DNA from 2 places in the Tsuneonella sp. HG094 genome. Region 2 is predicted to be linked to the other one. Evidence: predicted binding sites of a transcription regulator. Region 2 holds the regulator's gene; the other holds the start of a gene.

Region 1 (7,473 bases), 820 kb from region 2:
CGTCGGCGCGAGCAGCGTGGCGTCCTTGTCGTATCCCGACAGCACCTCATAGCCGTTGGCCTTGAGGAACTTGGTCCCGCCTTTGAGCACCTTCGGCGCGATGCTGGTCTGAACGAGGTCCGCGGGCACGTTCCAGTAAGGGTTCACGATGGCGTAGCGGATGAACCCCGCCATCACCGGCGTTGCCGACTCCGGCTTGCCGACGACGACCTTCATCGTGTCGACGACCTTGCCGTTCTCGTACATCCACAGGCGCGCGCTCGCGGCATCGACCAGCACGTAGCGATCGGCCGGCGTGTTTGGGAGCGCGCGCACGCGGTCCATGTTTTCCCATATGATCCGGCGGCGATCGGGATCGAACGAATGGCTGTCCATCGCATCGCGCAAGGGCGCATAGAACGGATGCATCCAGCCCATTTCGGCCACGTATGTTGCGAGCGAGGGCGCGGCGGCTGCGGCGGTCAGCGCGGCTTCCTGCGACGGAACCACCGGCGCGAGCGCGCGGCTCTCGTAGATCATGCTGGCGCGCGGAGCGACCCGCATGGCCTGCACATAGGTCGTGAACAGTTGCGACAGGCCGATGTCGGCCCGCGCGATCGCTTCGGGGTTGCCGCTCATCGCGCGGTCGAGGTCGCGGCGAACGGTCCGGGTGCGCAGCCTTTTCACGACCCTGGGGTCGAGCGCGTCGAACTGCGCGGTGTCGAGTCTCTTGAGCAAGCGGTCGACGGCCGGATTGACCATGCCGTTCGAGCCGATCCACAGCGGGCGGTTGCCGCGCTGGGAGTAGAATTTGGAGAGGCCGTCTGCGCGCTCCGCGATTTCGCCGCGCACAGCGCTTTCGCCATAGGGAGTGGCAAAGGCCGCAGTGGGTGCGCCGAAGGCTATCAGCGCACCCATGCTGGCGACGAGCATCGCCCGGTTGGTCTTCATCAGAACGGTCCGTGCGATGCTCGTCATCGTGGGATCAGCCCCGCTCGCCGGTGTAGGCGACGTTGCTGGTCGGCTGCACCGTCGGCGAGCCTTCGTAGTACTGGCCTTCGCGGACATAACCGTCGACACAGCCGTCGTTGTTGGCGTCGGCCCAGATCGCGCCGCCGAGGCCGCCCACGGCTGCACCGATCGCCGCGCCTTCGAGCACGCCGAGGCCGCCGATCAGGGCGCCCGCACCGGCACCGACCGCCGCACCGGCGACGCCGGTCTTGAGTGCGGTGCTGCCCACGCTCGGGCAGCTGCGCGTCGTGGTGGTGGCCGAAGCGTTCTGGTACCCGGTCGGAGCACCCTCGTAGTACTGGCCTTCGTACACGTAACCGTCCGCACGACCGTCACGGTCGCGGTCGGACCACACGGCACCGGCCAGGCCACCCACGGCCGCGCCGATCACGGCACCGGTCAGCAGGTCGCCGCCCGCGATCGCGGCAACGCCCGCGCCGCCGGCCGCACCGATCGCCGCACCGGTTCCGGCGCTCGCGAGCGTGCTGTCGTTGTTGTATGAGGTACAGGCGCCCAGCGGGAGAGCCGCTGCGGCCAACAGGACGAATGCCTTTTTCATGGTATTTCCCTTCTCTTCAAAGCGAGGTCATCAAGCGTTCTGCGCGACGCAACGCCCTCTCGTCCCGCCCCTCAAACGCCGCCTTTCCAGAAGCGTTCCACGCGAAGATTTCAGCGGTGGCCGAGTCACTTAGGCGCGGACCCTGACATTTGTGGATTTGGCGGTGACTGACCGCCGGATTTGGCGAGCGGTCAGTTGACCCGTTCGAACCGCAGTTCGCGGCGTGCCGGATCGGCGGTCACGAGCCGCACGCGAATGTCGTCGCCGGTCGCGATGCGGTGGGCATCGACGCGGGCGATAACCGGATGTTCGGCGAGCTGAATCCGTGCGCCGCGATCGTCGCGCTCGGTGACCGTGGCGGCGAACAGCTCGCCCTCGCGGCCATGCAGCATCACCGTTTCGGCCAAGTCGAGCACTGCTCGCTCGATAGCCCCTTCGCGCGAATCGGCGGTGTCCATCGCCTTGCCCAGCCGCGCGAACAGGTCCGCGTCCCCGGCAGCGGGGGTGTGACCTTGCGCGAGAACCAGCGCGGTTTCGAGCACATAGCGATCGGCAAGCCGCCGCATCGGCGCGGTCGCGTGCGTATAGGTTGCGCCGAGCGCGGCGTGCCACGGCACCCGGCCGGGGGTGAAGGGCACGTAGCGCGCGGGACCGGTCGCCCGGCGCACCGCGAGCGCAAAGGCCGAGCCGGCGCGCGTGCGCGGATCGACCGTACGGTTGAACTGGGCGAAGGTGGCATTGGCGGGCCATGTCAGGCCGAGTGCCTTCGCGGTCATCCGCAGGCGATCGAGCGCACGGTCGTCCGGCGGCGGCATCTCGCGGAACATTCCGGTGCCCGCCGCCAGCAGTGCATGGGCGATTGCGATGTTGGCTGCCAGCGACAGTGCGGAGTTGGCGACTTCCGACGGACGCCACGGGCGGACATGAAGCGAGTAGGTCCCGGCTTCGTCGCGCTCCAGCTCCTGGTCGGGCGGGCTGGCGGTCGCGGCGCCGCGCGCATCCTCCGCGCGCTGCATCCGCGCGGCGAACTCGGCAAGCAGCGGCACGTCGGCAGGCTCGGTGGTCTCGTAGGCGAGCTTCGCGCGGCTGTGGACCAGCGCGCGGGTCATCCCGTCGAGCTTGACGCCGCCGTCGGGTGCGCAGCGTACTGTCGCCACGATCGCCGGGCGCGGACCGTCGGGCAGCAGGCTCGCGGCATCCTCGCTGAGTACAGCGGGATAGAGCCGCGCGCGCCCGTCGGGCAGGTAGAGCGTCAGGCCCCGTCGCCATGCCTCAGTCTCCATCGCGCTGTCCCGCGCGACGAACCAGCCGATGTCGGCAAGGGCATAATGCAGGATCAGGTCGCTGCCCGCCTCCTCGAGCAGGAACGCCTGGTCGAGATCGGTCGACGTCGCCGGGTCGAGCGTGGCAAAGGCGCGTTCGGTCCAGTCGGCATGTTCGGTCGGCACGCGGTTCTTCGCCGCTTCCGCCTCGGCCAGCACTTCGGGGGAAAAATCCTCGGGGACCGAGAACTGCCGACGGATCGCCGCGAGCCCGGTGCCAAGCAATCCGTTCGGGTCGGCGATCGCCTTCAAGCGAGACTCACGAAGCTGTCGATGACGCGCTTGCGGCCCGCCTGCTCGAACTCGATCTCCAGCTTGTTGCCTTCCTGGTCCATCACTTCGCCATACCCGAACTTGTCGTGAAACACGCGGCACCCGACAGCAATGTCGGCGCGCGGCTTGGCGGCAAAGCTGGCGGCGCTGCGGGTGCTTTCCTTCACGCGCGCGGGGGCGGGGTCGTAGCCTGTGGTGAGCGCCCTCTGCCAGCCGGGACCGCGGGTGAGTGTGCGTGCGGGCTGCGCGCGGGCGAGGTGCGCGAAAGGATCGTCGTGCTCGCTCATCTGCGCGCGCCACAGCGATGCGCCGCCGGTGAGCGTGGTTTCCTCGGTGATGTGATCCTTGGGCAGTTCGCCGACGAACCGGCTGGGGATGCTGCTCGTCCACTGGCCGTAGATGCGGCGGTTGGCGGCGTGGATGATCGTGCACCGCCGCCGCGCGCGGGTGATCGCGACGTAGGCGAGCCGGCGTTCCTCCTCGAGACTGGCGAGCCCGCCTTCGTCCAGCGCGCGCTGCGAAGGGAACACGCCTTCCTCCCAGCCGGGCAGGAACAGATGGTCGAACTCGAGGCCTTTCGCCGCGTGGATGGTCATGATGGTTACCTTCTCGCCGTCGTCCGCGCGGTCGTTGTCCATCACCAGCGCGACGTGCTCGAGGAAGTCGCCGAGCGTGTCGTATTCCTCCATCGCCCGCGCGAGTTCGGACAGATTGTCCGCGCGGCCCGCACTTTCGGCGGTTTTGTCGGCCTTGAGCATCGCTTCGTAGCCGCTCTCGGCGAGCACGAGACGCAGCAGTTCGGCGGGCGCGGTGGTCGCGCTGAGATCGCGCCAGTGGAGAAACTGCCCCATCATCGAAGCGATCGTCCCGCGCGCCCGTGGCGGCAACTCGTCGGTATCGGCGAGCTGGAGGGACGCGGCGGCGAGCGGCAGTCCGGTTGCGCGGGCGTGACGATGCATCAACTCGAGCGTCTTGGCGCCGAGGCCGCGCTTGGGCTGGTTGTAGATGCGTTCGAACGCGAGATCGTCGGCCGGCTGCGCAATGACCCGCAGGTAGGCGAGCGCATCGCGGATTTCGGCGCGCTCGTAAAAGCGGAAACCGCCAACGATGCGGTAGTTCATGCCGATCTGGATGAAGCGGTCTTCGAACTCGCGGGTCTGGTACTGCGCGCGCACGAGAATTGCGACCTGGTCGAGGCCCGCGCCTTCGCGTTCCAGCCGCTCGATCTCCTCGCCCACGCGGCGCGCTTCCTCGGGGCCGTCCCATACGCCGATGACGCGGACCTTCTCGCCTGCGGGCACTTCGGTCCACAGCGTCTTGCCGAGGCGTTCGCTATTGGCATTGATGAGGCCGCTGGCAGCGGCGAGAATGTGCGGGGTGGAGCGGTAGTTCTGCTCCAGCTTGATCACCGCCGCGCCGGGGAAGTCCTTTTCGAACTTCAGGATGTTGGCGACCTCGGCCCCGCGCCACGAATATATCGACTGGTCGTCGTCGCCCACCACGCAGATGTTCTTGCGCTCCTGCGCCAGCAGGCGGAGCCACAGGTACTGGACCTGGTTGGTGTCTTGATACTCGTCGACGAGGATGTACTTGAAGCGCTGCTGGTACATCGACAGCACCTCGCGGTCCTTGCGGAACACGTTGAGCATGTGGAGCAACAGGTCGCCGAAGTCGCAGGCGTTGAGCGCCTTCAGCCTCTCCTGGTATTTACCGTAGAACTCCTGCCCGCGCCCGTTGGCGTAGGCTTCGTTCTCCACCGCATCGAGGTCGCCCGGATTGAGCCCGCGGTTCTTCCAGCGGTCGAGCAGCCCGGCGAGCTGGCGCGCGGGCCAGCGCTTTTCGTCCAGCCCGCCCTCGACGATCATGCCCTTGAGGAGGCGCAGCTGGTCGTCGGTGTCGATGATAGTGTAGTTCGATTTTAGCCCGACCAGCTCGGCGTGGCGGCGCAGCATCTTCGCGCCGATGGAGTGGAACGTGCCGAGCCAAGGCATCCCTTCCACCGCCTCGCCGATGTGCCGGCCCACCCGCTCGCGCATCTCGCGCGCGGCCCTGTTGGTGAAGGTGACGCAGAGTATCTCGCTCGGCCAGGCGAGCCGCATTGCGACGAGATGGGCGAGGCGTGCGGTGAGCGCCGCGGTCTTGCCGGTGCCTGCGCCCGCCAGCATCAGCACCGGCCCCTCGGTCGTCAGGACGGCCTGTTGCTGCGGCTGGTTCAACCCTTGCGCATAAGCGGGCAGCGCACCTTGGTGGGCGGTCGCGGGAAGGGCGGTGTCGGAGCTCATGGACACGCGAACAGCTAGGGAACATCGCCAGTCGGCGCAAGGGCGGGTCGGAACCGCGTCCGACGACTGTGCGTATTGGACCGCGACGGAGAAGTTCGGAGAGTTCGCATGAAGAAGATTATCCTCGCCGGCGCTGCCGCGCTGGCGCTCGCCATTCCCGCCGCAGCCCAGGACGCCGTGGCCGTCGGTGCCAACGGCGATGTGTATGTGCTCACCAGCCCGCAGCAGGTAATCTACGATGCCTGGCCGGCCGAGCGGCAAACGATCTACACGGCGTGGCCCAACGACTACAAGGTCTACTACTGGACACTGACCGAGCCCCAGCAGAACGGCTGGTGGGCCCTTACCGACGACCAGCGCACCCGGCTGTATGCGATGACGCCGGAGCAGCGCGTGACCGCGTGGACCTCGATCGAAAGCCAGTTGGCAAGCATGCCGTCGGCGAATGCTTCTGCCACCGCGCAGGTCGCTACGACCGCCGCGGCTGCAAACGCCGTGGCTGGGCGCGAACCGCAGATGGTCAGCGGTGCCGTCACCCAGACGACGCCCGCCGCGCGCACCGGCGAATATCCGCTGTGCAGTGCGACCGTGACCGACGGCTGCATCAACCCGCGTGAAGCGGGCAAGAACTACGGCAACCGCCCGCTCAACTACTGGCCGGGCAAGCCCGCGAGCGAAATCCCAGGCCCCAAGCCGCAGAAGTAAGGAACCCGCCGTCAGGACGGCAGGAAAGAAGGGCGCCGCCCAGCCGGGTCGGCGTTCTTTTTCTATGCGGCAGCTTTGCGGAGCAGCCAGAGTTGCGCCTTGCCCACCTTGCGGGCCGCGTCGACCTCCAGTCCAGCGACCTCCAGCGTCTCGTTCGCACCAGTTTCCGCCGCGAGCCAGGTTGCGGGGCCGATCCAGCCGAGCCGCAGCAGTCGGTCGAGCGCGACCCCCGCGGCACCGGTGCCGTAGGGCGGGTCGAGCAGGATCAGGTCGAGCGGGGCGGAGGTGGGGCCGAGCGTCATCACCGATTGCGCCCGCAGGTCGGTCCGCGTGCGCGCGCCAAGCGTCTCGATGTTCGCGCGGATCGCGTCGAGCGCGGGCCGATCCTGCTCGACGAACAGGCACGAGGCGGCACCGCGCGAAAGCGCCTCGATTCCCAGTGCACCCGACCCGGCGAAGAGGTCGGCGACCTTGAGCCCGTCGAAATCGCCGAGCCGGCTCACGAGCATGTTGAACAAGGTTTCGCGCGTGCGGTCGGCGGTCGGCCGCGTCGCCTCGCCCTTGGGCGCGACGAGCTTGCGGCCGCGCCATTCCCCCGCAATCACTCGCATCAGCGCAGGCTCTTGCGCAGCCGCTCGACCTGCGCCTGCGGGATTTCGGCCACAGCGCCGCGCGGCAGGTCTCCGAGGTTGAACGGGCCGTAACCGACGCGGAGCAGCCGGCTGACCTGCAGCCCGAGATATTCGAGCACGCGGCGCACTTCGCGGTTCTTGCCTTCGGTCAGCGTCAGCAGGATCCACTGGTTGCGGCCCTTTCCGCCATCCAGATCCGCCTCGATCTTGCCGTAGCGCATGCCGTCGATCGTGACACCCTCGATCAAGTCGTCGAGCTGGCTCTGGGTGACGTCGCCAAAGGCGCGCGCGCGGTAGGTGCGCGGCACGTTGGAGGTGGGCAATTCCAGTGCGCGCTTCAATTCGCCGTCGTTGGTCAGCAGCAGCAGCCCCTCGGTGTTGAGGTCGAGACGCCCCACCGGCATCACCCGCGGAGCGTCCTTGGGCATCGCGTTGCGGAGCGCGGTATAGATCGTCGGCCGCCCCTTGGGATCGCGCTCGGCGGTTAGCAGGCCGGAGGGCTTGTGGAACGCGAACACTCGCGACTGTTCGGCCTGGCCGACCGCCTTGCCGTCCACCGTCACGCCCTTGAGGTTTGGAAGCACGGTCGCCGGGGTATCGAGAACCTTGCCATCGATCGCCACGCGCCCATCGGCGATCATCCGCTCGACTTCGCGCCGGCTGGCCACGCCCGCGCGCGCGAGCAGCTTGGCGATACGCTCGCCTTCGCG
Region 2 (7,473 bases):
CGTCACCGTCGATGTAGGTCAGCGCGCTTTCGCAGCTCGCGGTCGAGGTGAAGCCCGGGTCGTACGTGAAGGCACCCGTCTGGCCGTACATCTTGCGGATGTCGAGCACGTCGGGCCCGACGCTCCCTTCGAGCACGGGCAGGTCGATCGTCTCTTCGCCGTACGTCAGCGTTGCCGTCTTGTCTGCCATCAGTGCTCTCCTTCTACGCAGTATGATCCGTTTCGGCCGGAGTGGCATGCGCGTCGATCCGCGCAAGTGCCTCTTCCCGGCCGAGCAGGGCCAGAACATCGAAAATCCCGGGTGACGTGGTTGTCCCCGTCAGCGCTGCCCGCATCGGCTGCGCCAGCTTGCCGAGACCCAGCCCCTGTTCCTCGGCGAAGGTCTTGAGACTGGCTTCCAGCGCCGCAACCGTCCAGTGGGTTTCACTGTGCAACCGCGCAGAAATCCTTGCGAGCAGGGCGCAGGCGTCCTCGGTGAGCAGCGCCGCCGCCTTGTCGTCGAGCAGCAGGGGGCGTTGCTTGAAGAGAAATGCCGCCCCATCAGCAAGTTCGTGGAGGTCTTTCGCACGAAGTTTGAGCTGCGGCATGGCTTCCGTCAGCAGCGCAACATCGGCCCGGGGGCCAATCTTGGGTGCGATCAGTGCGGCCAGGCGCGCGTCGTCGGCCTCGCGGATGTAGTGCCCGTTGAGGTTAAGCAGCTTCTTGATGTCGAAGCGGCTCGGGCTCTTCCCGACGCCGGCGAGATCGAAGAGCTCGACAGCCTCGTCGCGCGAGATTTCCTCGCGGTCCCCGTGGCCCCAGCCAAGGCGAAGGAGGTAGTTGAATACCGCCTCGGGAAGCATTCCCATTTCGTCGCGGTAGGCATCGACACCCACCGCGCCATGGCGCTTCGACAGCTTGGCCCCGTCGGCGCCGAGGATCATCGGCACATGCGCATAGACCGGCACCGGCCAGCCCATCGCGTTCAGGATGACGATCTGGCGGAAGGCGTTGTTGAGGTGGTCGTCCCCGCGGATGACATGGGTCACGCCTATGTCGTGATCGTCGACCACGACGGCGAGCATGTAAGTCGGCGTACCGTCGGAGCGGAGCAGGACGAAGTCGTCGAGTTCGGCGTTGGCCACCGTAACCGAGCCCTGGACCTCGTCGGTGATCGTGGTTTCACCAACGCGCGGGGCCTTGATGCGCACGACGTAAGGCGCTTCGGCGGGCCAGGTCGCCGGGTCGGCATCGCGCCATTCGCTGTCGATCCGGAACGTGCGGCGCTCGGCCTGCGCGGCGGCGCGGCGTTCGGCAAGCTCCTCGGGCGTCAGGTAACAGCGATAGGCTGCGCCCTTCGCCAGCAGGTCGTGGGCGACCTCAGCGTGTCGATCGGAGCGGGCGAACTGGAAGGTCGGCGGCTCGTCGCCCTCTAGGCCGAGCCACCCGAGGCCGTCAAAGATTGCCTTGATCGCGGGTTCGGTCGACCGTGCGCGGTCGGTATCCTCGATCCGCAGGAGGTACTTGCCGCCGTGGTGCCGGGCGTAGAGCCAGTTGAACAGCGCAGTCCGCGCGCCGCCGATGTGCAGGAATCCGGTAGGCGAAGGGGCGAAGCGTGTGACCACACCTGCGCTATCGCTTGCCATCCGAATTATCGTCCTTATCCAATGGTTTCATGGCGACCCGTACAGTGCCGCTGGTGCCCCTGTCCGACACGGATGCCGAGGGCGACCGAGAGGTCGATGCTGCACTGCAGCGCCCTTGGCGCACGGGACGCTTCTTGTCCAGAGGCGCAGACCAGCTCGAACGATTTCTGGATCAGGCCGCTTTCGACCGCGCGCCGTGGCTGACAGTCGCCTTCATGGCGGGGATCGCTCCGTGGTTCCTGCTGCCCGGACCGGTGTCATGGATCCTTTGGATAGGAGCCTCGCTGTTGGCCGCTATCGGTGCGGTGGCCCGATGGCGCGGCAATGAGGATCGAGTGGGCTTGCTCCGCGCCGTGGTGGCGATCGGCTTTCTCGCTGCGTTGGGCACCGGCCTCGTATGGGCGCGATCGACTGCGGTCGGCGCCCTGCCTCTCGATCGACCGCAAGTGACCTACATCGATGGCCGAGTACTGGCGCGAGAGGATCGTCCCGCAGAGGACAGGGTGCGCCTCACGCTCGCCTATCGCGACGCCGAGACGGCGACTGCGCGCAAGGTTCGAGTCAACATCCCGACCGCTCAAGTGACCGCCAGCGTAACCGAGGGCGCGCGGGTGCGGGTGCGAGCACGGTTGATGCCTCCGGGCGCGCCGCTGGTGCCGGGCGCGTACGATTTCGCTCGCACGGCGTGGTTCGCGGGCCTCTCTGCGACCGGGAGTGCGCTTGGCCCGGTGACCATCGTCGAGCCGTCGAGCGGAGGAGGACTGATCGCAGGCGCACAGCGGAGCCTTTCCGCGCACGTCCACTCTCGCCTCGAGGGTTCGGCGGGGAGCATCGCCGCGGCCTTCGCCAGCGGTGACCGGGGCGGGATCGCACCGGCCGATGAGGAGGCGATGCGCGATTCGGGGCTGACGCACCTGCTGTCGATCAGCGGGGTCCACGTGAGCGCGACGATCGCGGCGACCTATTTCCTCGCGATCCGCCTGCTGGCGCTGTTTCCGTGGCTGGTCCTGCGCGTGCGGCTGCCGCTGGTCGCCGCCATGATCGCCGCTGGTGCAGGGATTGCCTATACCCTGCTGACGGGGGCCGAAGTGCCGACGTTGCGCAGTTGCATCGGCGCACTTCTGGTCCTGATTGCGTTGGCGATCGGACGCGAGCCGCTATCCCTGCGCATGGTCGCGACGGCAGCTTTCGCCGTCCTGCTGATCTGGCCGGAAGCATTGGTCGGTCCCAGCTTCCAGATGAGCTTCGCCGCGGTCATCGCCATTGTCGCCTTGTACGAAGCAGCGCCGGTTCGCGCTTTCCTGGCTCCGAGAGAGGAGCGCATGAGCGCCCGGCTGGGGCGACAGTTTGCCATGCTCGTGTTGACCGGAATCGTCATCGAAATCGCACTGATGCCGATCGTGCTGTTCCACTTCCACCGCGCCGGATTCTACGGCGCGCTCGCCAATGTCGTCGCGATACCGCTGGTGACGTTCGTCTCCATGCCGCTGATCGCTCTTGCACTCTTGTTCGACCTCGTCGGGGCAGGACAGCCGGTCTGGTGGCTCGCCGGGCAGTCACTCGACCTATTGTTGGCAATCGCGCATTTCACCGCCGGACAGCCAGGTGCGGTTCGCCTGATGCCGCAAATGAGCGCCTCGACCTATGCCTTGTTCGTGATCGGGGCCCTTTGGCTCGCGCTCTGGCGCGGACGGGTTAGATTGTTCGGCTTCATCCCGGTTCTGGCTGCCGCCAGCCTGCTTGCGATGACCCCGGTGCCGGATGTTCTCGTCACGAACGACGGCCGCCATGTGGGGATCGCGGGCGAGGGCGACCAATTGCTGGTCCTGCGAGACGGGCGCAGCACATTCGCGCAGGATAACCTGCTTGAGATGGCGGGCCTGTCCGGCGATCCCGTTCCGCTCGATCGCTGGGACGGTGCGCGGTGCGGCCGTGATTTCTGCATCCTCACGATCGAGCGCGGCGGGCGGAACTGGATAATGCTGCTTGCCCGCTCGCGCTCGCGGATCGAGGAGCGTGCGCTGGCCGCGTCCTGCACCCGGGTGGACATTGTCATTGCCGACCGCTTCCTGCCCGCAAGCTGCCGACCGCGATGGCTCAAGGCCGACCGCCGTTTCCTTGCCGAAAGCGGCGGACTGTCGATCTACCTCGAGCAGGAACGGGTTGCCACGGTTGCCGAAAGTCAGGGGCAGCACCCTTGGTGGACAGCCCGAGGCGGACAATTGCAGGAGCGCAAAGCCGGGACTTAGTGGTAGCGGCGAAGCAATCCCGCGAGCTTGCCCTGCACCTCTACTTCGTTCGGGCGGTAGATCTGTGGCTCGTAGGCGCCATTCGCCGGATCGAGCCGCACCATCCCGTTCTCGCGGCGCAGGTACTTGAGCGTGGCTTCTTCACCCCGAACGAGCGCGACGATGATCTCTCCGTCGCGCGCGACATCGGTGCGCTTGACCAGCGCAAAATCGCCGTCGAAAATCCCGGCCTCGATCATCGAGTCGCCCGAAACCTCGAGCGCGTAATGCTCACCCGGACCGAGCAGCGCGGCGGGTACGGGAAGGGTGCTCTGACCCTCCAGCGCTTCGATCGGCATACCGGCAGCGATGCGGCCGTGGAGCGGCAGTTCGACGACGTCGTTCGCCGGTTCGGGACGCGCTGGAGCGCGCAGGGGCACGACATTGTCGGCAAGTTGTGCGGTAGCGCTGCGCGGAGCGGCCACCGAATCCTCTGGCTGGCGGATCACCTCGAGCGCACGGGCCCGGTTGGCAAGGCGGCGAATGAACCCGCGTTCCTCAAGCGCCGAGATCAGCCGGTGAACGCCCGACTTGCTCTTGAGGTCGAGCGCCTCCTTCATCTCCTCAAACGAAGGCGAAATCCCGCTTTCCTCGAGCCGGACGGTGATGAACTGCAGCAGTTCGCGTTGCTTGGCGGTGAGCATGTTTGCCTCTTTACGCAACCGTTCCAATTCGGGAACGAACGCGGAACAAGTAGGCAACTTGCGAGACGCCGTCAAGCCTGCCGTTAAGGCGGCAGAGGGATGACCCGAACCACATCGCCGGGCACTCCGGCGCTACAATGCGCAGGGCGGTCGATCAACGCACCTGCGGCTGCCAATGTGCGCAGCGCGCTGCTGTCGCGCTCCGGCAGCGGCTCTACGCCGTGCTCGGTCCATCGTGCCCGCAAAAACTCTCGACGGGATCCGCCTTTCGGGACGGGTGCGGCAAGCAGGGCGGGGACTGTGGTTGGCAGGCAGGCCGCCGGAGAAGCGCCTGCAAGCCGCCGCAGTATCGGCAGGACGAACAGCACCGTGGTCACGAAGGCGGAGGCTGGATTGCCGGGAAGGCCGATAACGACCTGGGTGCCCTTGCGCGCGACCAGCAGCGGCTTGCCCGGACGGATCGCGACCCGCCAGAAATCGACCGTCGCCCCGTACGCCTGGAGTGCGGGCCGGACGAGATCGTGATCGCCAACCGATGCGCCGCCACTCGTCACGATCAGGTCGGCCTCTGCGGCTTGCGCCAGCCCAGCCCCAAGTGCGCCGAGATCGTCCCGCACCGGACCGATGCGCGTCACCGCCCCTGCATGGCTCGCAACCAGCGCAGCGAGCATGGGGCCGTTCGTCGCCGGGATGAAGCCTCCATGGGCAACAGCAGGATCGACAACGAGCTCGTCACCACTGTCGATGATGGCGACCGTTGGCAGGCGACCGACCGAAACCTGCCCGACGCCGCCCATCATCGCGAGCGCAAGCTGGGCAGGGCCGAGCTGGGTTCGTGAGGACAACAGGGTGTCGCGCTCAGCGAAATCGAACCCGCGGCGGCGGATGTGTCGGGCATCGGGCTCGTTACCCGGGGCCGATACGGTTTCGCCGTGATCGACTGCGTCCTCGCGCAGAAGGATTCGCGCGTCACCACCCGGAACATGGGCTCCGGTCGAGATCCGCACCGCCTGTCCGCGCTCGAGAGCTGAAAGATACGGATGACCCGCCGCGCTTTCGCCGACGATTGTCCACGGTCCGTCGCCGGCGGTGGCGAACCCGTCCATCGCGGAAAGATCCGCGGAGGGCGACGTGCGTCGCGCGGTGACCGGTTCGGCCAGCCAGCGTCCCCCGGCATTTGCCGTCGAGAGCGTTTCCGTGCCGAGCGGATTAACCCCGGCCAGCAGGCGCGCCTGTGCCTCCTCGAGCGAAAGAGGCGGAATCATTCTTCCGCGCGCCAGTGGCCCGACTTGCCCCCCGTCTTCTCGACCAGGCGCACCGCTTCGATCACCATACCCTTGTCGACCGCTTTAGCCATGTCGTAAATCGTGAGGAGTGAAACACAAGCCGCTGTCATCGCTTCCATTTCCACGCCAGTTCGGCCGGTGAGCGAAGCGGTTGCCGATACCCGCACGGCGTCATCCCCGAAAGCAAACTCCACCCGCACCGCATTAAGCGAAAGGGGGTGGCATAGCGGAATGAGATCGGCGGTTTTTTTCGCCGCCATGATCCCGGCGATGCGGGCGGCGGCGAGGACATCGCCTTTGGGTCCGCTGCCTTCACGGATCGCGGCAAGCGCCGCTGCGCTCATCCGGATGCGTCCTTCGGCAGTGGCGGAGCGGTCGGTTTCGGATTTGCCGCCGACATCGACCATGCGCGCCGCGCCCGATTCGTCGAGGTGGGTGAGGCTCATCGTTCGGCCGCTTTCATCGAGGCAAGCCTACGCGGAGCCAAGGAGCCCGCGGGTCGCCGCCGCGACGTCGTTCTGGCGCATGAGGCTTTCGCCGACGAGGAAGGTCCGCACGCCGGACAATGCGAGGCGCTCACAGTCGGCATGGCTGTTGATCCCGCTTTCGCCGACCAGGAACGACTCCTCCGGCGCGAGTGGCGCGAGGCGCTCCGTTATGGCAAGATCGGTACGGAAAGTCTTGAGATCGCGATTGTTTATCCCGATCAGGCGCGAGCGCAGCCGTGCCGCGCGGGCCATTTCCGCCTCGTCGTGCACCTCGACCAGCACGTCCATGCCGCGCTCGGTCGCGGCGGCCTCGATTTCGGCCATCAGGCCATCGTCGAGTGCGGCGACGATGATCAGGATCGCATCGGCTCCGATCGCGCGCGCTTCGGCCACCTGCCATGGATCGACCATGAAGTCCTTTCGAAGGACCGGGAGCGAGCATGCCCGTCGGGCGTCAGCCAAGTAGTCCTCGTGCCCTTGGAAATAGGGCGCGTCCGTGAGCACGGAGAGACACGCAGCGCCGCCCTGTTCATAGGCAACCGCATGTTCTGCAGGACGAAAATCAGCCCGAATCAATCCTTTGGAGGGCGACGCTTTCTTGATTTCGGCGATCAATGCGTAGCCATCCTGCGCCTTGAGGACCAAGGCGGCATGAAAACCGCGCGGGGCTGTCTGATCGCGAGCGGCCGCGTCAAGATCGCCGATCGTCGCCAGCGCCTTGCGCTCCGCCACCTCGTTGCGCTTGGTCGCGCAGATTTCGTCGAGCTTGTTCACTTCGCCAGATCGATCCACCGCGCCAGCAGCGCTTCCGCGCGGCCCGAATCGAGCGCCTCCGCCGCGAGCTTTGCGCCCTCGGCATAATCGACAGCCTTGCCCGCGATCATCAGCGCGGCGCCGGCGTTGAACAGCACCGCGTCGCGATAAGGGCCGGGCGCTCCCATGAGCAGGGCTTTCAAGGCCTTGGCATTGTGCGCGGCGTCCTCTCCGCGGATCGCCTCGATCGGAGCGCTCGGCAGGCCGGCGTCGAACGCGCACGCGCGGCGCAGTTCCCACTCGTTGCCGCGGACATCGGCGACCTCGTTGCCGCCCGCGAGGCTCAACTCGTCGAGCCCCTCGTCGCCAGAGACTATCAGCGTGCGGCG

What was found. Region 2 encodes LexA, which represses DNA repair genes until DNA is damaged. Its sites were predicted from a motif close to GTTCCNCNCTTGTTCT; they were not measured.
Region 1: the regulator LexA is predicted to act here: its motif matches at 5,434-5,449, upstream of ACWPMX_RS01840 (ATP-dependent helicase).

What each region holds. Positions count from the first base shown of each region.
Region 1 covers NZ_JBSORA010000001.1:370,171-377,643, forward strand. Annotated here, with positions in the region: gene ACWPMX_RS01825 (L,D-transpeptidase family protein) at 1-930, opposite strand, end outside; gene ACWPMX_RS01830 (hypothetical protein) at 965-1,549, opposite strand; gene ACWPMX_RS01835 (RNB domain-containing ribonuclease) at 1,741-3,123, opposite strand; gene ACWPMX_RS01840 (ATP-dependent helicase) at 3,120-5,426, opposite strand; gene ACWPMX_RS01845 (hypothetical protein) at 5,535-6,131, shown strand; gene rsmD (16S rRNA (guanine(966)-N(2))-methyltransferase RsmD) at 6,194-6,742, opposite strand; gene ACWPMX_RS01855 (pseudouridine synthase) at 6,742-7,473, opposite strand, start outside.
Region 2 covers NZ_JBSORA010000001.1:1,187,689-1,195,161, reverse strand. Annotated here, with positions in the region: gene ACWPMX_RS05965 (citrate synthase) at 1-190, opposite strand, end outside; gene gltX (glutamate--tRNA ligase) at 204-1,625, opposite strand; gene ACWPMX_RS05955 (ComEC/Rec2 family competence protein) at 1,655-3,874, shown strand; gene lexA (transcriptional repressor LexA) at 3,871-4,557, opposite strand; gene ACWPMX_RS05945 (molybdopterin molybdotransferase MoeA) at 4,641-5,822, opposite strand; gene moaC (cyclic pyranopterin monophosphate synthase MoaC) at 5,819-6,289, opposite strand; gene trpC (indole-3-glycerol phosphate synthase TrpC) at 6,317-7,105, opposite strand; gene trpD (anthranilate phosphoribosyltransferase) at 7,102-7,473, opposite strand, start outside.